Regions from separate parts of the Mesorhizobium sp. 43Arga genome, predicted to be linked through region 1. Evidence: riboswitches for the same ligand, from Rfam matches in the RefSeq annotation. Region 1 holds a riboswitch; each other region holds the start of a gene.

Region 1 (7,021 bases):
TGGGTTACCCAGACTGGCTCTTCCGCGCCATCGGCCATCCGGTGACGTGGTTCGGCAGGCTGATATCCTTTCTCGACTCAAGGCTCAACCGCGCCACTGATCCCGACGCGTTGCGTCGCCAACGTGGTGTCCAGGCGCTGCTGGTCATCGTGCTGGTGCCGGCAGTGATCGGTCTCTGCGTGCAGCTTGTCCTGCTCTGGTTCGTGCCCCTGGGGTTTTTCATCGCCGCGCTTCTGGCGACATCGCTGCTGTCGCAGAAGAGCCTTTACGAACATGTCGAGGCCGTGGCTGACTCGCTCGATTCGGGCGGCCTCGCCATGGGCCGTGTCGCCGTCTCGCGCATCGTCGGCCGCGATCCCGAAGCGCTCGACCGCGCCGCCGTCTGCCGCGCGGCGATCGAGAGCCTGGCCGAGAATTTTTCCGACGGCATCGTCGCTCCCGCTTTCTGGACCGGTGTTGGCGGACTGGCCGGCGGCGCTGCCTACAAGGCCGCCAACACCGCCGATTCGATGATCGGTCATCGCACCCCGCGCCACGAGGCTTTCGGCTGGGCGGCGGCGCGCTTCGATGATTGGATCAACCTGCCGGCCTCGCGGCTGACGGCGCTGCTGATCGTTCTGGCGGCCTTCCTGGTCAAGGGCGCCGATCCCGGCAGCGCCTGGCAGGCGGTGTGGCGCGATGCCAAAAAGCACCGCTCGCCCAATGCTGGCTGGCCGGAAGCGGCCATGGCCGGTGCGCTTGGCCTGGCGCTTGCCGGGCCACGCAGCTATGGCGGCATCGTGGTCGACGACGTCTTCATGGGCGAAGGCGGCAGCCGCGACGTCGACAGCGCCGACATCAGGCGGGCGCTGACGCTCTACCGCGTCGCTGATTATCTTCTGATCGCGCTATTTGGGGTGGTTTCGGCGGTCATCATTCTGGTGTGACCTCACCCTCCCCCTTGTGGGAAGGGTCGGTGCGCAGCGCCGGGGTGGGGGTGCGGCGCCGAGGCCCCACCGCGCTCCGCTTCGCGGATCGACCCTCCCCACAAGGGGGAGGGTAAGAAACGCTCAAAATTCTATCCCCTGCTGCGCCTTCACGCCTGCCGAAAAGTGGTGCTTGGTCACGCCCATCTCGGTGACCAGATCGGCCGCCTCGACCAACGCCGGCTTGGCGTTGCGGCCGGTGACGACGACATGCAGGCCCTCTCGCCGCGCCTTCAGCGCCGCAACCACCCTGTCGAGATCGAGATAATCATAGCGCAGGGCGATGTTGAGTTCGTCGAGCACGACGAGGCTGATCGAGGGATCGGCGATCAACTCCAGTGCCTTGGCCCAGGCGGCTTGCGCCGCGGCGATGTCGCGCTTCAGATCCTGCGTCTCCCAGGTGAAGCCCTCGCCCATCGCATGCCAGACGACGCGGTCGCCGAAAGCGGCAAACGCATCCTTCTCGCCCGTGTGCCACTTGCCCTTGATGAACTGCACGACGCCGACGCGCTTGCCATAGCCGAGCATCCGCAGCGCCAGGCCGAAGGCGGCCGTGGTCTTGCCCTTGCCCGGACCGGTGTTGACGATCAGCAGTCCCTTTTCGACCGTCTTGCTCGCCACCTCGGCATCCTGCACCGCCTTGCGCTTGGCCATCTTGGCGCGATGGCGCTCTTCGTCCCGGTCTTCGATGGGCTTGTTGTCGATGTCGGTCATGTCACTTCACCTTGAGCGGCAGCCCCGCCACGATTAGCAGCATGGTATCAGCGATCGCCGCGACCTGCTGGTTGAGCCGGCCGGCATCATCGCGAAAACGGCGCGCCAGGGCGTTGTCAGGCACGATGCCTTGCCCGACTTCGTTGGAGACGACGAACCATGGGCCGCGCGGCCGCGACAGCACATCCGCCAGCCGCCGGCTCTCGGCGCCGACATCGTGATCGGCCAGCATGTGATTGGTCAGCCATAGCGTCAGGCAGTCGACCAGCACCGGCCGGTCGTCAGGCAAGGCCTCGAGCGCACCGGCAAGGTCGAGCGGCGCGTCAATGGTCGTCCAGCCTTCGCCGCGCCGCGAGCGGTGCAGCGCAATGCGCTCGCGCATTTCGTCGTCATAGGCCTGCGCGGTGGCAATGTAGGTCCATGGTGACGGCAACGCCGTCACCAGGATTTCGGCATGCGCGCTCTTGCCGGAGCGCGCACCGCCGATGATGAAGGTCAGCTTGTTGCGATCAGGCAAAGCTGTCGCGCAGGCTGGTCGCGGTGCCGGTGAAGCGTCCGCGCACCACGCCGACGACCGCGCCGAGCACCAGCCAGAACACCAGATTGGTCAGCGTCACCGCCACCACGAACTGGTGGTGCAGGCCTTCCGGGATCGGCGTCTCGAAGCTGTCGGGCTGCGGCGCGCCGACGACGTGCGGAGCGACGATCAGCGCCACTGCAAGGATGGCCAGCGGCAGCGACTTGCGGAACGCGATCAGCCCGAGCCCGATGGCGGTCGCGATCACGGTCGCCACCCACCAGATCTGGCGCTGCGTGAGGTCGGCCGCAGGCATGGCCGGCAGTTCCGGCGGCAGGCCGAGACCGGGCGCCAGTGTGAAGATGGCAAAGCCGGCAAGACCCCAGAACACGCCCTGGCGCCAATTGCCGATGCCGCCGGCGAATTCCGAAACCGCGACCAGGATCAGCGCGAAGCCGATGCCGGTCACGACATTGGACACGACGTTGAAAGCAAAGCGCTCGAAGCCGTCGGCCGGCGCCCAACCTTCGTCTTCGGCCGGAGCGGCGGGTGCTGGCGTGGCGGCGCTCATGGCGTTCGATGCCGCCGGTGCGGCGGAGCTCATTGCGTTGCCGCTAGCGGCCCCAGTTGGTGCCGCGGGTGCGGCGGCATGGTCATGGCTATGGCCGCCTTCGGCCTGTTCGTAGACTTCCGCCTTGAGGATCAGCGGTACTGTTGCATAGGCCTGCATGCAGGCGAGCACGACGCCGGCCACGAGCCCCGCTATCGCCGCGATGAACACGACGTTGCGAAACAGATTCATGATGTCAGATCCTCGTCAGTGGCAGGGAAACGCCATCGAATGCCGGTTGTCATGACCGGCATTGTGGACGGCATCGATATGCGAGAAGCCGACAAAGCCAATGATGAACGTGCCGAGCAGCGCGGCGAGCGCCAGCTGCATGAAGCGCGACTGCGAGGAGACGGAGGCGCCGAGGGAGACGGAAGCGGTATTCATATCTTGTCCTTTCACCCTCCACCCGAGGGCCCGTCAGTTTTTGCCGTCGTCGGCAGGTCTCCTGGCTCACGGATCAGCGCCCTTCCCCACCTTCCCGAAGACGAATCTTCAGTGGCATATGGAGAGGACTACCGCACACAGTTGCGGGGGCAGCCACGGCATTGGGCAAGAATTTCGCCCGCACCGCATTCCCTCTTGGCTCCAAAACGGAACCGACGACTGTATGACTATAGGGAAAATCGCGACACGCGGCAAACCAAATTCCGCCGGCAAACAGCGCGATTGCGCCATGCCGTCTCCAGGCACGACAATTGACAATTCTCATGGCCGGGTGTCGGCTGGCATCTTCACAGGAAGCCAGCCATGCAGCCCACTGCCAGCGAGCGCGCCCCTTACAATGGCCTGACCCAGGCCGAACCGACCCTGCCCTCATCGGCCTATTGGGACAATGAGAGCTACCAGCGCGACCTCGATGCCATCTGGTACAAAAACTGGCTGCTCGTCTGCCGCGAGACCGACCTGGCAGAGCCGCTGGCTTTCCGCCGATTCCGCATCGGCACGCAGGACATCATCGTGCTGCGCGACGACACTGGCGTCTTGCGTGCTTTCCATAACACCTGCCGGCATCGCGGCTCGCAGCTTTGCCAGGAAATTGAAGGGCGACTGAAGGCGCGATTGATCACGTGCCCCTATCACGCCTGGTCCTACTCACTTCGCGGCGACCTCGTGCGCGTGCCGTCGAAATCGCTGCCCGATGCCTTCGACAAGGCCGACCATCCGCTCTACCGCGTCGCCCTCTCGGTATGGCGCGGCTTCGTCTTCATCCATCTGCAGCAGGACGCGGCGGGCTCGGCGCAGGCCTCCTTCGACCCTGCCTCCGGTAATCTCGGCAACTGGCCGCTGGAAACGCTGGTATCAGGCCATGTGCTGCGCAAGGTGATGCACTGCAACTGGAAGATTTTTTGGGAAAACTTCAACGAGTGCCTGCACTGCCCGGGCGTTCACAAGGACCTGTCGCGACTGGTGCCGATCTATGGCCGCGGCCTGATGAGCCGGCACGACGACCCCGAATGGACGCGCCACGCCGACAATGACGCACCGGAATTTTCCGGCGGCCTGCGCGCCGGCGCCGAGACCTGGTCGCGCGACGGCAAGACGCATGGGCCGATCTTCTCCGGGCTGACGCCGGCCGAACGCACCGCGGGTCAGACCTACGCCACCAGCCTGCCCTCGATGTTCATCGTCGGTCATATCGACTATGTCAGGACGGTACGCCTGGTGCCGCTCGGCCCGGAAGAGTCCGAACTTGTCGCCGAGTGGCTGTTCGCGCCCGAAGCGCTGGCCGCGACCGATATCGACAACATCGTCGCTTTCGGCACGCAGGTGCTGGAAGAGGACGCCGCCATCTGTGAGGTCAACCAGAGAGGCCTGCGCTCGATGCGCCACCAGGCTGGCGTGCTGATGCCGGAGGAGTACGACCTGCACCGTTTCCACAACTGGGTGCGCGAGCGCCACGCAGCACTTTCACCGTGATCCTCACAGTGACTTCGGCAGGTATCGCCACGTGACAAAACCGCAAACCGCCGCCAGCAGACCGAGCGTGACGAACACCGAGCCCAGTCCGAAGAAGGCCAGCACGATGGAATAGACCAGCGGCGGCGTCAATTCGGAAAAATCGAGATAGGTGCGGTAGACCGCTGCCATCTGCGCCCGCTCATAGGAGCGCACCGAACGCATGAAGGCGGTCGACCCCAGCGCGTCGAGCGCAATGGTGAAGAAGGCGCCGCACAGCAGGAAGGCGCCGGTCAACAGCGGCACGGTTTCGCCGACCGTGCCCGCCGCCAAAAGCATCGCCGACATGGCGATATAGGCAAATGTCATGGTGCGCCGGCCGCCAAAACGTTTTCCGGCCTTGCCCCAGAAGATCGCCATGAACAAAAGCGCGTTGCCAGCCGAAACCAGCAGGCCGCCGGCCAGCTTGCCCTCGCCGGTGATCACCATGAACAGCGGCCCATAGACGAAGAAGGTCGTCCAGAAGCAGGAGCGGCCGAAGGCGATCAGCCAGGCAAGCCTCAATCTGGGCTGCGCGACGAAGCGGCCGATATTGGCGAGCGGATTGGCCGGCCGTGTCTTGCCGGGCCGGATCGACGGGTTGTCGCCCAGCCGATAGGTCCAGAACAGCGCCAAGAGCGCCAGCGCGAACACCGCAACCGCACCGTGCGCGGCATAGATGCCGAAGCGCGTGTAGAGGAAGATGCCGAGTGTCGGCCCGCCGGTCCAGGCAAGCATCGACCACGCCATGCGCAGCGATTCTGCCTGCATGAAGTCGGTCTTGCGGATGTGGTCCATGATGTAGAGGTTGAGCGTGATCGACAGCGCGCTGGCGCCCATTACGCGACACAGCATGCCTGCCAATTGCCCGGCCAGCGTGTGGGTGACGAAGAACAGCGAGCCGATGGCAAGCAAGCAGGCGCCTGCGGTGTAAACCCAGCGCCGGGCAAAGCGGCGGATCAGGATCGGCATGAACAAGGTCACCGACAGGCCGAGCAGCGCCACGATGGTGTAGAGGATCGAGACGATCTGCTCGTTGTGCAGGATCTCGTAGGCCTGGATCGGGATGACGCTCGACACCGTGGCGCGGGCGAAGGATTCGACCGCATAGAGCGAGGCGAAGGTACGCGCATCCGCGGCCCTGAGGGCTGGTAGCCAGATCGGATGGCGCACATGGGTGGACATTGCTTCCCCAAAGCAGAATCACTGGCCAAATCTGCCTTGGTCGTTCCCGGACGATTAAGAGGAAATCGACGTGTAACCGGCGAAAAGCGAAACCGGTCAAAGACTTCCCGGCGTTGGCCCAAAGCGTCGCCGCATCTGGTGCCTGCATCGGCGTGCTCCGGCCTTCTTCTGTCCCGTCCAACCGTGATAGTCCTCAGGCGGAGCTGAATCAGATCGCGAGACCATGACCATCCATACGCCGACCGCACCCGTTCCGGAGTCATCGAAGCGCATAGTCGCCATCGACATCGTGCGCGGCATCGCGCTCTTGGCCATGGCGAGCTACCATTTCACCTGGGACCTGGAGTTCTTCGGCTATACCGATCCAGGCCTCACCGCCTTCGGCTGGTGGAAGATCTACGCGCGCTGCATCGCCTCGACCTTCCTGTTCCTGGTCGGCGTCAGCCTCTACCTCGCGCACGGCCAGCAAATCCGCTGGAACGGTTTCTGGAAGCGTTTCGCCATGGTCGCCGGTGCGGCGATTGCCATTTCGGTGGTCACCCGCATCGCGACGCCGGACGGATTCATCTTCTTCGGCATCCTGCACCAGATCGCGCTCGCCAGCCTCCTCGGCCTCGCCTTCCTGCGGCTGCCCGCCCTGCTGACGCTTGTCGTTGCCGCGTTGGTCATCGGCGCGCCGGTCTATCTGCGCTTCGAGGCCCTGGACCATCCCTGGCTATGGTGGGTCGGCCTGTCGGCGATCAATCCGCGCTCCAACGACTATGTGCCGTTGTTTCCATGGTTCGGCGCGGTGCTTGTCGGCATCGGCGTGGCGAAACTCGCCTCAGCCTCCGGCCTGCGAGCCCGCCTGACGAGCCTCATGCCCGGCCGCTGGGCCAATCCGCTGGTCTTCATCGGCCGTCACAGCCTCGCCTTCTACCTGATCCACCAGCCGCTGCTGATCGGCTGCGTCTGGCTGTTCTCGCAAGTCATGCCGGCGCAGGTCGAAACCGTGCAGGTCAATTTCCTCAAAACCTGCCAGCGCTCATGCGAGCAGACGCGCAACGCCACCTTCTGTTCGAGCTATTGCAGTTGCATGCTGACGACGCTCGA
Region 2 (7,021 bases), on a different contig from region 1:
GCGACCGAGACGAGAACTGCCGTCGAGAAGGCGGCGACGAGAAACGTCGTCCTGCGCATCCGCGCCACCGGCACGCCGAGGCTCTCGGCGGCACTTTCACCGGCCAGGAAGGCGTCGAGCCTGCGATGGTTCCACAGACCGTAGGCCGCGATCGTGCCGGCGCCCAAGGCGCCCAGCCAGACATTGTCCCAGCGCGCAAGACCGAGCCCGCCCATCGTCCAGAACAGCACCGAATGGGCGGCGCGCTGGTCGCCGGCAAAGACCAGGTAGTTGGTCAGGGCGGTGAACAGGAAGGAGACGGCAAGGCCGGCGAGGATCAGCCGTTCCGGTCCCTGCCCCCTCACCCGCGCGACTAGAAGCAGGACGATGCAGGCGGCCAGTATGCCGCCGGTGAAGGCGGCGACCGGCAAGGTCCAGATGCCGAAACTGTCGCCGAAGACGGTGATGACGGAAACAGCGCCGGCGGCCGCCCCCGACGACAGGCCGAACAGGAAGGGATCGGCGAGATCGTTGCGGGTCACCGTCTGCAGCAAGGCGCCTGTTATGCCGAGGCCGCCGCCGACACAGACCGCCAGGATCGTGCGTGGCAGCCTGAGATCGACGACGATCTTGCCGACCGGGCCAGATGGCTGGTGCTCGTTCAACCCGACGGCATGGCCAAGCGAGGCGATGACGTCGGTCAGCGGGATCAGCGTCGAACCATATGCGATCGACAGCAGCACGAGGGCGACGACCGCCACCGTGCCCGCCACTATTGCCAGCGCGAATGCCTTGTGCCCTGAAAGCGCACCGGATTTATGCCCGGGGGCAAGAAGCATCAGAACGCTTCCGGATGCATCGCCTTGGCGATCTTGCCGATCGCCTCGATGTTTGCCGGCCCGGGCGTCAGTTCGGCATAGCGGAGCGCCACGAAGCGCTCGTTCTTGACCGCGTCCGTCTCTTTCATCGCCGGATGCGCCTTCAAGAAATCGAGCAGTTTCTTGTAGCCGCCGCCATCCTGGTAATCGAGCAGGATGAGGAATTGCGGATTGCGCGACGCCACGGTTTCCCAGTCCGTATTGCCCCAGCTGGTGTCCATGTCCGTCATGATGTTGTCGCCGCCGGCAGCTGATATCACGGCGCTCGGAATGGCGAATTTTCCGGCGGTGAACGGCTTGTCATCGCCTGAGTCATAGAGGAAAACCCGCGTCCCCTTTCGGTCGCCGACTTTCGCCGTGATGTCTGCCAATTGCGCCTTCCAGCCGGAGACAAGCTTTTCGGCTTCGGCGTCCTTGCCAAAGATTTTGCCCAGCTTTTCGACGTCGCCATAGAGCAGGTCCATCGAGGCTGCAGGCCTGGTCTTGTCGAGGTGGACGCAGCTTTCGCTCAGCACCAGCGTCTTGATGCCGTGCGGGGCGAGCGTGTCGGGCGTCACGTCGCCGCCCGGCTTCATGCCATAGTACCAGCCGGCGAAGAAGAAATCGGGCTCGACGGCGACGAGGTTTTCCAGCGTCGGGTATTTGGGCGCCAGTTCCGGGATGGAACCCTGCTCGGCCTTGAATTCGGGGCCGACCTTGTACCATCCGGTGATGCCGGTCAGGCCGACGATCGACGGCTGCAGCTTCAGCGCGAAGGCCATCTCGGCCATGTTGAGGTCATGGATGACGGCGCGCTTGGGCGGCGCGTCGAAGGTCAGCGGCTTGCCGCAGCTGTCGACGGTGACCGGGAAAGCGAAGGCTGTCGAGGCCAGCAGCGAGAAGACCAGCGACAGTGCGAGACGTTTCACGGATTTTGCTCCTTGGTTGAAAGGTATCGGACGGGGGATGGGTTCGATCAGGACGGCGGTGCGGCGCGGTTTGGAACATCGAACACCGTCAGTTCGCGGTCCTCGGTCGGATGGCGCAGGCGAAACACGTCGACCCCGAAAATCTCGCGGATCAGCTGTTGGGTCAGCGCCTCGCGCGGCGCGGCCAGCGCATGCAGCCGCGCTTGGCTCATCACCGCGACCCTGGTGGCGAAGGGTGCCACCAAAGCCAGATCGTGCAGCACCGCGATCACCGTCATGCCGAAGCCGGCCACCAGTTCGAGCAGCTCGCCTCGGGCGCGCGGATCGAGATGGTTGGTCGGCTCGTCGAGGAACAACACTTTCGGTTGCTGCGCGATGGCGCGCGCCAGCTGGGCGCGCTGGCGTTCGCCGCCCGACAGCGAGCCGATGGTGCGGCCAAGCAGCGGCAACAGGCCGGTCCGGCGCAACGCGTCGACGACGATGTCGCGCTCCTCGCTCCTGTGTCTCAGGCCGGCATGCGGGACGCGGCCAAGCTCGACATAGTCGATCACCGCCAGCCGCGGATCCGGCTGGTCGGTCTGGCCGACGACGGCGATGTGCAGGGCCCGCTCGGCGGTCGAGATCCGGTCCAGGCGGCGCCCGCCAAGCTTAACCTCGCCCGCACTTGGCCTGAGCATGCCCGACAGCATGCGCAGCAGCGTGGTCTTGCCGGCGCCATTGGGACCGATAATGGCAAGGCGATCGCCCGAGGCCACCGACAGGCTGACCGCGTGGACCAGATCGCGGCCATTCGCCATCGCGCAGAGGTCGCGGGCTTCGAGGAGTGGCGTTGTCATCGGCTGTTGCCCGCAAACTTGGCCGGTCCGGGAATGCGGGCCAGCGTCTTGCCGGCCAGCCGCGGCGGACGCTGTCCGGAATTGCACCAGCCGTCGGCGAGCGAGGCGTAAAGCCTGGCAAATCGCACGAGATCCCCGGCGTCGGCCTCGGCGTCGATGGAGCCGAAGAGATAGGAAGCCTTGCCCGGTGCCTGGAAGGCCACCGTCAGCGGCCGCGCGCAGCCCGCCATGCATTCGACGCCTTCGACCGTGAAGCCGTGCGCCACGGCGGGTTCATGATAGGCCGCGAGCCGGGACCGCAAATCCGCGCACAGGCTTTCGCCCGACCTGACCCCGGTCGGGATGTCACGGCAAAGCGTGCACACGATGATGCGATGATCGATGGCGCCGTCCAACTTTCCGTCACTTTCCAAAACTGGCGACGGAAGGATGTTGGCGAGCCGGCCGACAAGACCGACGTCCACGTCTCCTCCCGGCACACCCCGTCCGGTCAACTCAGCTGATGGCAGGTCTCCTGGCTGGCGGGTCTCAGCTCAATCCTGCCTTCCCAGCCTTGCCGGCCAGTGGCGTGTCGGATCTTGCTCACCGCTTACAGTTGCGGGGGCAGCCACGGTCTCGACCTTTTGCGGGCCTCACCGTGTTCCCTTTTCACCCCTTGCCTTTCAGCGCGGGGACCATCACCGGGTCATCGTAGATTTGCCCCCGGCACATCGCAACGATTCTTTTCTTGATGCCATCGCAGTCTTGCTCGATATGTAATAACATTACCTTTGAAAAGATATTTTCCGCAATGTCAAGACCCACCGACGCAGGCTATGCTGCCCCCGTCGGCAGACGTCGAAGGGAGGACAGGACATGCAGGCAATGCCGATAGCGCATCAAGCCGCGCAACCCGCAGTCGGCCCCATGTCCTCCTTGACCGGTTATCCGGCCGCCATCCTGTGCTGGCTGCTTTCGGCTGGTGTCTATATCGCGGCCAAATGGGTGGCGCCTGAAATGCCGCCCTGGGGCCTCTGCTTTTGGCGGCTGACGCTTGCTTGCGCCATCCTGCTGCCGATTGTGCACCGTCATCACGACGCGATGATCGGGCTTTTGCGAACCCGCGCCTTGGAGGTCGTCGCCGTGGGGGCGATCGGCCTCACGCTATGCCAGGGTATGATCTACCATGGCCTCAACGACACCAACGCCACCACGGCCGGCATCATCATGGCGCTTTCGCCTGTCATGACGATGGTGCTCGCGCGTTTCGTGCTTGGCGAACCGCTCGGACTGTGGAAGTCGCTTGGCGCGCTGGTTGCGCTCGCCGGAATGATTTTCATCGTTGCCCACGGGAATCTGACGGCGCTGCTGCAACTCAAGTTCAACACTGGCGAGCTCTGGATCGTCGGCAGCGCGTTCTGCTGGGCCCTGTACACCGTGCTTTTGCGCCGTGCCAAATTCGGCATCGAACTCCTGCCGATGGTCGTGCTGCTGCTCGGCGCCGGTGCGCTGGTCGCGTTGCCTTTCCATCTGTGGGAATTGTTCAACGACGCACGCTCCGCCATGGACGTCCACAGCGTTCTCGCGCTCGCCTATCTGGCAGGACCCGGCGGCGCCTTGATGTACTATCTCTACAACAAAAGTGTGGAAACACTCGGCGCGAGTCGGGCGAGCATGCTGCTCTACCTGCAGACGGTGTTCGTCGCCATGCTTGCCTATCTGCTGCTCGGCGAGGATCTCCACGATTACGATCTGATCGGTGCGGCGTTCATTGTCGCCGGCATCACACTCGCTACCGTGGTCAAACCCAGGTCAGTTCAACCGCGCGTGACGTAGAAATCCTCGGCAGCCCCCCAAACGAACAAGGCCCCTCCCGGGGCCTTGCACATCAAGCATGGCGGTAGGTTCTCCGCCCCTCACTTCCCCATCAACTGCTTGGCATTCTCCGCTGTGATCGCGGTCGTTTCCACCGTCACCGTCGGTTCCACCGAGGTCGCGCAGTCGAGCAGGATCTTCTTCGACATGTCGATCGCCTCCTTGGCACCCGTAGGATAGGTGAAGGTCGCTGCCCAGTCGCCCTTGGCAACGGCCTCTATGCCGCCGGCCGGCCCGGGCAGGCCATCTGTGCCGATGATCTTGACCTGCTTGCCAGCACCCTTGGCGGCGAGCAGCGCACCAGCCGCCATCATGTCGTTGGAGGCATAGAGCACCTTGATGTCGGGATGCGCCTGCAGCATGGCGGCGAAGGCGGTCTGGGCTTTGTCCGGCACCCAGTCGGCGGCCTGCTCGGCGACGACCTGGATCTTGGCGTTCTCCTTGACGCCGTCCTTGAAGCCGTTCAGCCGCTCGACCGCCGGCGTCGAGCTCGGCAGGCCTTCCAGCACCGCCGTCTCGCCGCCGTCCGGCAGCAAGGTCTTGGCGGTGTATTTGCCGGCCTCGAGTGCGATCTTGTAATTGTCGCCCCCGATGAAGGCGGTGTAGTCCTTGCCGGGATCGCCGACCGTCTTGCGGTCGAGCTCGATGACCGGGATGCCGGCATCCATGGCGCGTTTCACCGCAGGCGTCAGCGGCGCTGCCTCGAAGGGCGAGATCAGCAGCAGATCGACCTTCTGGGTGATGAAATTGTCGACCTGCGAGGTCTGCGTGTTGACGTTGCCGGCGCCGTCGGCGATCTGCAGCGTGAAGCCCGGCACTTCCTTGGCCGCCGCTGTCAGCTCGTCATTGACATGCTGGCGGTAAGGCTCGGCATTGTTGGCCTGCGAAAAGCCGATGATGAACTGGCCGTCCTTGGCGCAGGCCTTGACCATCGGGTCGGCGGCCTGGGCGGCTCCCGCGATGCACAGGCCGGCGCCCGCCAGAAGCACGACATGAAATGCGCGCCTCGTTCCTTGTCTCATGGTTTTCATACTCACTCTCCTCCTCGTCGGGCCGGGGGGCCAGACCTTGGTTTGACGTCGACTTTGCTGCCGTCTTCCTCCTAACGACCCAAACCCTCGCGGCGGCGGACGAGGGATTGAAGCACTGCCGCCAGCACGATGATCGCGGCGGTCGCGAGCAACTGCATGGCGGGCGTGATGTTGTTGAGCTGCAGGATGTTGGCGAGCGCGCCCAGCATGATGGTGCCGGCAACGGTGCCGACCATCGAGCCGGCGCCACCGAACAGGCTGGTGCCGCCGATGACAACGGCGGCGATCGCGGTGAGCTCGTAGCCCATGCCGTCATTGGCGCTGCCGAAATTGAACTGGCCGGCATGCACGATGCCGGCCAGAGCCGAGGCAAAGCCGGTGATGGCATAGACCGAGATCTTCACCATCGAGACGGGCACGCCGGAAATGCGCGCCGCGCGCTCATTGCCGCCGACGGCAAAGACATATCGGCCGAAACGCGTGGTGTTGAGCACGATGGTGGCGATCGCGGCAAAGACAATGAAGACGATGGTGGCGACCGGCACGGTGTTGTTGAACAGCCGCTCGCCGAGGATCGCGAACACTGGCGGAGCCAGGCCCGGCCCGTCGCCGTAGGAAATGTTGATGTACTGGTTGCCCGAGACGACCAGCGCCAGGCCGCGCGCCGCCTGCAAGCCGGCGAGCGTGACGATGAACGGTTCCAGCCGAAAGCGAGTGGAGATGGTGCCCTGGATGGCGCCGAAGACGATGCCCATGACCAGCACGGCGAGGATGGTGGGAATGAGACCGAAGCCGCCCGAGATCATCATCGATGCGGTGACGACGCTGGACAGGCCGAGCACCGCGCCCACCGACAGGTCGATGCCGGCGGTGATGATGACGAAGGTCATGCCGATGGCGATGATGCCGGTCTCCGACACGGCGCGCACGATGTTGGCGATGTTGTCGGGATCGAGGAACAGGATCTGGCCATGCCGGCGCGGCGAGAAGATGATGCCGCCGATCGCCACCACGACCAGGCCGATCAGGCTCTGGAAGCGCACCACCAAAGCGAGCGGATCGCGATGCCTTGGCGATGCCGCCGGCACCGCCGGGCTCGCCGTCACCGAAATCTTCTGTTCAGACATCAGGCCTCCCTGCCATTTGCCGCGTCAAGCACCGTGTGCTCGTCGACGCCGCCGATGAATTCCGCCACGTTGCGCCCTTCGCGCAGCACCACGATCCGGTCGCACAGGCCGATGAGCTCCGGCATCTCACTGGACGCGACCAGTATGCCGAGCCCCTGCGCCGCCAACTGCCTCAGCCGCGCGTAAATCTCGCCCTTGGCACCGACATCGACGCCGCGCGTCGGCTCGTCGAGCAGCAGCAGCCGGGGATTGCCGAGGATTTCCTTGGCCAGCACCACCTTCTGCTGGTTGCCGCCGGACAGCGCGCCGACGGCGATGTCGGGATTCTTCGGCCTGATATCGAACTGGCCGAAGGACTGCTTCACCGCATCCGCCTGGCGGCGCTGCGACATCAGGCCGAAGGGCGAG
Region 3 (7,021 bases), on a different contig from region 1:
GGACCGCGACGAGGCCGATTTCTCGGCGCCTGTCGTCTCCGTCTCGCTTGGTGACGATTGCCTGTTCCGGGTCGGCCAGACGACGCGCGAGGGCGCCACCAAGTCGTTCAGGCTGAAGAGCGGCGACGTCGTCGTGCTTGGAGGCGAGGGCCGTCTCGCCTTCCACGGCGTCGACCGCATCTATCCCTCGACCTCGGCGCTGCTCAAGAATGGCGGCAGGATCAATCTGACGCTGCGGCGGGTGACGAAGCCGCACGAGAACGCCTCATAAGCCGATCTTGATGCAAGTCCCAATCGAGGCTGCCAGGTGGAGCGCCACGGCATCGCCATCGCGCCCGCAATTTCGGGATCCGTGGGGCGCGAGCGGGTTACGCCTCGATTTCGAGAGCCGAAAGCGGCTTCGAGCAACAGGCAAGGATGAAGCCGTCATCGATCTCGTGATCGAGGATGCCGCCATTGTGGCTCATCTCGACGGCACCGGAGACTTTCTTCACCTTGCAGGTTCCGCATAGGCCGAATTCGCAGGCAGCGGGGATCCGCACGCCAGAGGCGCGCGCCGTCTGCAGCACTGTCTGGCCGGCGACGCACTCGGCATCGACACCCGAAAGCGCGAAGCGGATCGGCGTTGCTTCGACGGGAACGGCCACGCCGTCTTCCCCGGGCGCTGCGAACGGTGCCGGGATTTCCTCCACCGCGGGTGCGGCGAAGCTCTCCTGGTGATACTTCGTCATGTCGAAGCCGGCGGCGTCCAGCATGCCGCGCACGGCGCGCATGAAAGGGTCCGGCCCGCAGCAGAAGATCTCGCGTTCGCGGAAATCGGGCGCCAGCAGCGGCAGCCGGATCGCGTCAATGCGGCCCATATGGCCGTACCAGCCCTCGCGGCTCGATCGCTCCTCGATCATGAAGCCGAGCGACAGGCCCGGCATATGGCCGCCGAGCAGTTCGAGCTCCTTGCGGAAGATGATCTCTTCCGGGCGCCGCGCGCAATTGACGAAGCCGACATCGGTCCATGGCGCGCAATCGTTCAGCCAGCGCAGCATCGACATCATCGGCGTCACACCGGAACCGGCCGAGATGAACAGATATTTGGCGGCCGGGTGGCTGTGCAGGGAAAAGTCGCCGTTCGGTCCATAGGCCTTGACGTGCGAACCGGGCACAAGGTGATCGAACATCCAGCGTGTGCCGATGCTGCCTGCCTGCGCCTTCACCGTCACCGCGATCGAGAACGGCCGCGACGGCGACGACGACAGCGTATAGGTGCGCATCAGCGGCCCATCCGGCGTCGGCAGTTCCAGCGTCACGAACTGGCCCGGCTTATAGCGGAACCAGGTCTGGTTGTCGGAGCGGAAGGTGAAGGTCTTGACGTCAGGCGCCTCGTCGCTGACGCCGATCACTTCCAGCACCTGCAGCCTGTCGTTCCAGGGCGCCATCTGGTCGAGATGGCGATAGAGGCCAAGATCCGTCATCGCATTCATCCCTCTTGTCCTTTCATTTTGCGCATGGCGTCATCCCAAAACCGCGGAACACTTTTGGGCGCCATGCGCTAGGCAACGCTGCGCAGGGCCGGCCGGCCGTCGTCGGCAAGACGCGGACCGATGAAGCGGGCGTACCAGTCGACGAACTGGATCACACCGCCCTCGTGCAGCTCCGAATAAGGGCCGGGTTCATAGGCCGGCGACAGGATGCCGAAAGCGTTTTCCTCGACGATGCGGCGGTCCTGGTCGTTGGTCTCGGTCCAGACATGGGTGAGTTCGGCAAGATCGTAGTCGACGCCCTCGATCGCATCCTTGTGCACCAGCCATTTGGTCGTCACCGCGGTTTCCGTGGCGCTGATCGGCAGCACGCGGAAGGTGACGGCATGGTCGATCAGGATATGGTTCCAGGTCGTCGGGTAATGATAGTGCATCAACGTGCCGATGCGGTCGGCCGAGACGCTGTCGGACAGGTTCTTCTTCACCGCCCGCTTGCCCGTCATCGTGTAGCTGACCGCGTCGCGCAGCAGCGGCGCGCGGGTGGCGCGGTATTGTCCAGCCGGGTCGATGCGGAACTTGCTCGGCAGGCCTGCCGCCTCGCATTTGGCCCAGTGTGCCAGCATCTCCGGATCGCTGTCGGCGCCTTGCACGCCGGTCACCGTCGGGGCTTCCGGGAAGGTCTTGCAAAGCTCTGGATGGTTGCCGGCGCAATGGTAGCACTCGCGGTTGTTTTCCCAGACGAGCTTCCAGTTGCCCTTCTCGACGATGGTGCTCTCGAAGGCGATCTTTGCTTCGCTGAGCCGGTGCGGCTTGAGATAGGGTTCGATCATCGCCCGCATCGGTGCGAAGTCGGCGGGTTCCTTGGCCAGGCAGATGAAGATATAGCCAGCCACGCTTTCGCAGGCGACCGGCTTCAGGCCGAACTGGCTCTTGTCGAAACCTTCGGCCATCTGGCGGGCAAACAGCAGCCTTCCGTCCAACTCATAGGTCCACTGGTGATAGGGGCAGACCAGTTTGGCGGCCATGCCCTTGTCGGTGTTGCAGACGCGGCTGCCGCGATGGCGGCAGGAATTGTGGAAGGCGTTGATCCTGCCCTGCTGATCGCGCACCAGCACGACCGGATAGTCGCCGATTTGCACGGTGATGAAGCTGCCGGGCTTGGGCAGTTCGCAATCATGGCCAATGAACAGCCAGTCGCGATACCAGATCAGCTCCATGTCGAGCTTGAAGAAGTCGGGATCGGTGTAGAAGGGCTGCTCGAGCGAGAAGCCCTCTCTGCGGCTGTTCAAGAGCCTCAGCATATCGTTGCGCGCGTCCATGTCCTGTCCTCTTCGTTCAAGGACTGACTATGGTGGTGATTGAGGAAGGATCGGCCACGCGCCGGCGAGCGCCGGGCATGCAGCATCCGCCTCTTGACCGCCCACCGCGATCAGTCGAGTTCAAATTCTCGGGCTGGTTTCCGGGCTCTGGAGTGTCCTTGCGGACGGTCGCGACACCTTCCCAGGCTTTCGCCCAGTGGTCTCCCGTTGCGACTTGAACTCCACCACCGTTGCGGGGGCAGCGCCGGACTTTGACCGGCTTCCCAATTCTCCGCCTCGTCGTCACGAAGCGGCACCTGAGATGACATGATCTAATCACGACGGCGTTTGCGACATCGGCATGAAAGCGACATCGCATCCATGTGGCGCGACACGCATGCGCAACGATCAGGTCACGGACAGCCGTCACGAAAATCGATTGTACCGACCGTCAAAATCGACCCGGAAAGGGAGCAAAAAAGGTTAACGGTTTCGAAAAGTGACTATTAGCAGATTCTAAAATCGAACCGAACGGTTCGTTTCTGTTGACGGTGCGTGCAGGAGGGTGTGAACGCTGGGCCTCCGATACAGTCTGTGATCTTGCGGCTGGTTTTAACTAAACAACTGATATCAGTAGGAAAAATGTTTGACTTGGGAGCCCCTGGCACAATTTCAAGTGGTGGATTCTTGGTCCACACGGAACAACTTCGTGATTGGAAACGGCGATCTGGCTTTCCCACATCGAGGCAGTCCGAACGACGCGATTTCAATCCCAAGACACGCCGCTAGACGGACGGAAAAAATACTGGAGTACTAAAAATGAAAAAGATTGTTTTCACTGCCGCCGCCCTTCTGGCCATTTCCGGCAGCGCCTTCGCTGGTAGCGACCACTATGGTTCGAATGCCCCTGCAGCCACTGCTGCCGTCGACAGCTCGTACACCGCTTCGACCAAGAAGTCGGAACCGGCTGCTCAGACGCCTGCCCAGGGCGCCGATCGCAACCTCTTCGGCAACAACTAACAACAGGTGCCGGCTAATGGCAGGCTCTTCGCCCGCCGCTCTGGCCGACTCTGAGAAATTCAGGAGACCAACATGAACAAGATCATCCTTGCTGCGGCCGCCGTCCTGGCCATTTCCGGCAGCGCTTTCGCGGGCAGCGACAATTTTGGCTCCGACGGCGCCAACCAGCCGACCGCTACGGTCGACCATTCCTACACAGCTTCGGTCGACAAGTCGGCTCCGGCCACCCAGGTGCCTGCTCAGCAGGGCGCTGACCGCAACCTCTTCGGCAGGTAATGCCGGTTTACAGGAATGGCGGCTCGCCCGGCCATTCCTGCGAAATCCAGAAATTCAGGAGACTAACATGAACAAGATCATCCTTGCTGCCGCCGCCGTTCTGGCCATCTCCGGCAGCGCCTTCGCTGGCAGCGACAATTTTGGCTCAAAAGGCGCCAACCAGCCGGCCGTAACTTCGCCCTCCGTAACTTCGATTGACAACTCGCGTACGGCTTCGATCCGCGAGAACGGCTCGCCTGTCTACAAGCTGCTCAATTCGTCGGGCGACGTGCAGAAGTCAGCTCCTCAGGGTAGCGACCGGAACCTCTTCGGCCGTTAACAGCCGAAGCTGACTTTCCAAAAAAAGCGGCGGGCCTGGCCCGCCGCTTTTTTTGTCGCCTTGACCCGTTAGCGCTGGCGGCCTCAGGCCGCTTTTGCTTCCGGCCTTTGCAGCGCGAAGGAATGTCCGTCGGCATCGAAGATATGCAGGTCCTCGGCGTTGGCGCTCAGCCGCAATGCCGAACCGCGTTTGACCTCGACATTGCCCGGCAGTTTGGTCACCAGCGGCAGGTCGGCGCGGCCGATGTCGACATAAACCAGCTGAACCTCGCCGAGCTGCTCGATATAATCGACCGTTCCCTCGAACAGATAGTCCGCGCCGCTGGCGATCATCAGGTCTTCCGGCCGCACGCCGAAACTGACCGCCGCGCCCTTGGCCGAGGCGGGCGTCGTGATCGGCACCGTCGCCTTGCGGCCGCCGACATGGTTGACGACGGTCGGGTTGCCGGTCTTGTCGATGGTTGCCGGCAGGATGTTCATGGCCGGCGAGCCGATGAACTGGGCGACGAACAGATTGCCGGGTTTCTTGTAAAGGTCCATTGGCGTGCCGACCTGTTCGACATGGCCATCCTTCAGCACCACGATGCGGTCGGCCAGCGTCATCGCCTCGACCTGGTCGTGGGTGACATAGATCATCGTCGTGTTGGGCATCGATTCCTTGAGCTTGGCGATCTCGATGCGGGTCGCGACGCGCAGTGCGGCGTCAAGGTTCGACAGCGGCTCATCGAACAGGAACACTTTAGGATTGCGCACGATGGCGCGGCCGATGGCGACACGCTGGCGCTGGCCCCCCGACATCGCCTTGGGCAGCCGGTCGAGATATTTGGTTAGCTGCAGGATTTCCGCGGCCTGGCGCACGCGGCGGTCGATCTCGGCCTTGTTTTCCTTGCCGATCTTCATCGAGAACGCCATGTTGTCGTAGACCGTCATATGCGGATAGAGCGCGTAGGACTGGAACACCATGGCGATGCCGCGCTTGGACGGCGGCACATCGTTGACCACTTCGCCATCGATCTTGAGCTCGCCTGACGTGATTTCCTCGAGCCCGGCGATCGAGCGCAGCAAGGTCGACTTGCCGCAGCCCGATGGACCGACGAAGACGATGAACTCGCCCGATTTGATATCGAGGTCGATGCCGTGGAGAATGTTGAGATTGCCGTAGGACTTCTTCACTTGCCTCAAATTGACATCGGCCATTGGTTTCCTCCCAGTGATTTCGCAAAAATTCAGTCGATGCGCCCGAACCAGGCGCCATAGCCGCCAAGCTCGACCGAACCGGGGTTCGCCTGACCGGAAAACCCGTGTCCCGGCAAAGGTTGCAGGGATCGCCTGCCAAGGTCAACCTTGGCCGGCTTGGCGCCGAGGTTGAAGACGCAGACAACCTGCTCATTGCCGGCGCGGCGCGTGAAGGCGACGGTGTCGCCCTCGCTCTCGATGAAGGTGATGTCGCCCTTGGCCAGCGCCGGGTGGGCGCGGCGGAAGCTCAGGAAGCGCCGATAGTGCTCGAGCAGTGAAGCCTGGTCGCCTTGCTGGACATCGACCGCCTGCGCCAGATGTTTTGCCGGCACCGGCAGCCAGGGCTTGGCCTGGGAGAAGCCGCCATTCTTGGCGCCGCCATCCCACACCATGGGCGTGCGGCAGCCGTCGCGGCCCTTGAATTCCGGCCAGAAGCGGATGCCATAGGGGTCCTGCAGATCCTCGAAGCGCAATTCGGCCTCGCCCAGCCCGAGTTCCTCACCCTGGTAGATGCAGACCGAGCCGCGCAGCGACATCAGCAATGCCGAGATGACCTTGAGATAGGCGACAGGGTCGGCCTCGCCGGCGGCCCAGCGCGAAGCCGGACGCATCACGTCATGGTTGGAAAACGCCCAGCACGACCAGCCGTCGCTGGCGACCTTGCCGAAGGCCTCCAGCACCGAACGCACCTTGGCGGCGCTGATCTTTTCCGGCGCCAGGAAGTCGAAGGAATAACACATATGCACGCGCTTGCCGCCGGCCGTATAGGCCGCCACGACTTCCAGCCCGCGCTGCGAATCGCCGACCTCGCCGACAGCGGCGGTTGCCGGATATTCGTCGAGCAAAGCGCGGAAGCGTTCGAGGAAGCCGAGGTTTTCCGGACGGCTCTTGTCGTAGAGATGGTCCTGGTAGTTGTAGGGATTGACCGCGGGCGCGGTCTGGTCGTTGCGTTCTTCAGGCGGCAGCGGCGGATTGTTTTCCAGGCCCTGGCTGTGGAAGTAGAAATTGATCGTGTCCAGGCGGAAGCCGTCGACACCGCGTTCCAGCCAGAAGCGGGTGACGTCGAGCAGCGCGTCCTGGACTTCGCGGTTGTGGAAGTTGAGGTCGGGCTGCTCGGCCAGGAAATTGTGCAGGTAGTATTGCTGGCGGCTGGTGTCCCACTGCCAGGCCGACCCGCCGAAGATCGACAGCCAGTTGTTGGGCGGCGTGCCGTCGGGCCTGGCGTCCGCCCAGACATACCAGTCGGCCTTGGGATTGCCGCGGCTCGATCGGCTTTCCTTGAACCAGGGATGGATGTCGGCGGTGTGCGACAGCACTTCGTCGATCATCACCTTGAGCCCCAGCCGGTGCGCCTCCGCCGTCAGCGCGTCGAAATCGGCCAGCGTGCCGAACATCGGGTCG

Evidence for each region. A riboswitch is a leader RNA that binds a small molecule or an ion and turns the genes downstream of it on or off. The one in region 1 is predicted to bind cobalamin.
Region 2: another riboswitch for cobalamin. It lies ahead of ACWGS8_RS27825 (DUF1636 family protein); the one in region 1 lies ahead of ACWGS8_RS07625 (CbtB domain-containing protein).
Region 3: another riboswitch for cobalamin. It lies ahead of ACWGS8_RS19675 (aromatic ring-hydroxylating oxygenase subunit alpha); the one in region 1 lies ahead of ACWGS8_RS07625 (CbtB domain-containing protein).

The regions. Positions count from the first base shown of each region.
Region 1 covers NZ_JBSKBO010000002.1:265,402-272,422, forward strand. The annotation lists gene cbiB (adenosylcobinamide-phosphate synthase CbiB) at 1-926, shown strand, start outside; gene cobO (cob(I)yrinic acid a,c-diamide adenosyltransferase) at 1,050-1,679, opposite strand; gene cobU (bifunctional adenosylcobinamide kinase/adenosylcobinamide-phosphate guanylyltransferase) at 1,681-2,196, opposite strand; gene ACWGS8_RS07620 (CbtA family protein) at 2,189-2,998, opposite strand; gene ACWGS8_RS07625 (CbtB domain-containing protein) at 3,014-3,193, opposite strand; cobalamin riboswitch at 3,228-3,425, opposite strand; gene ACWGS8_RS07630 (aromatic ring-hydroxylating oxygenase subunit alpha) at 3,557-4,726, shown strand; gene ACWGS8_RS07635 (MFS transporter) at 4,730-5,929, opposite strand; gene ACWGS8_RS07640 (heparan-alpha-glucosaminide N-acetyltransferase) at 6,153-7,021, shown strand, end outside.
Region 2 covers NZ_JBSKBO010000010.1:9,652-16,672, reverse strand. The annotation lists gene ACWGS8_RS27840 (FecCD family ABC transporter permease) at 1-818, opposite strand, end outside; gene ACWGS8_RS27835 (ABC transporter substrate-binding protein) at 818-1,765, opposite strand; gene ACWGS8_RS27830 (ABC transporter ATP-binding protein) at 1,813-2,601, opposite strand; gene ACWGS8_RS27825 (DUF1636 family protein) at 2,598-2,996, opposite strand; cobalamin riboswitch at 3,089-3,295, opposite strand; gene ACWGS8_RS27820 (DMT family transporter) at 3,457-4,416, shown strand; gene ACWGS8_RS27815 (substrate-binding domain-containing protein) at 4,497-5,486, opposite strand; gene ACWGS8_RS27810 (ABC transporter permease) at 5,558-6,613, opposite strand; gene ACWGS8_RS27805 (sugar ABC transporter ATP-binding protein) at 6,613-7,021, opposite strand, start outside.
Region 3 covers NZ_JBSKBO010000005.1:301,320-308,340, forward strand. The annotation lists gene ACWGS8_RS19665 (alpha-ketoglutarate-dependent dioxygenase AlkB family protein) at 1-271, shown strand, start outside; gene ACWGS8_RS19670 (2Fe-2S iron-sulfur cluster-binding protein) at 369-1,466, opposite strand; gene ACWGS8_RS19675 (aromatic ring-hydroxylating oxygenase subunit alpha) at 1,544-2,791, opposite strand; cobalamin riboswitch at 2,906-3,106, opposite strand; gene ACWGS8_RS19680 (DUF680 domain-containing protein) at 3,590-3,790, shown strand; gene ACWGS8_RS19685 (DUF680 domain-containing protein) at 3,863-4,066, shown strand; gene ACWGS8_RS19690 (DUF680 domain-containing protein) at 4,134-4,385, shown strand; gene ACWGS8_RS19695 (ABC transporter ATP-binding protein) at 4,469-5,581, opposite strand; gene bglA (beta-galactosidase BglA) at 5,611-7,021, opposite strand, start outside.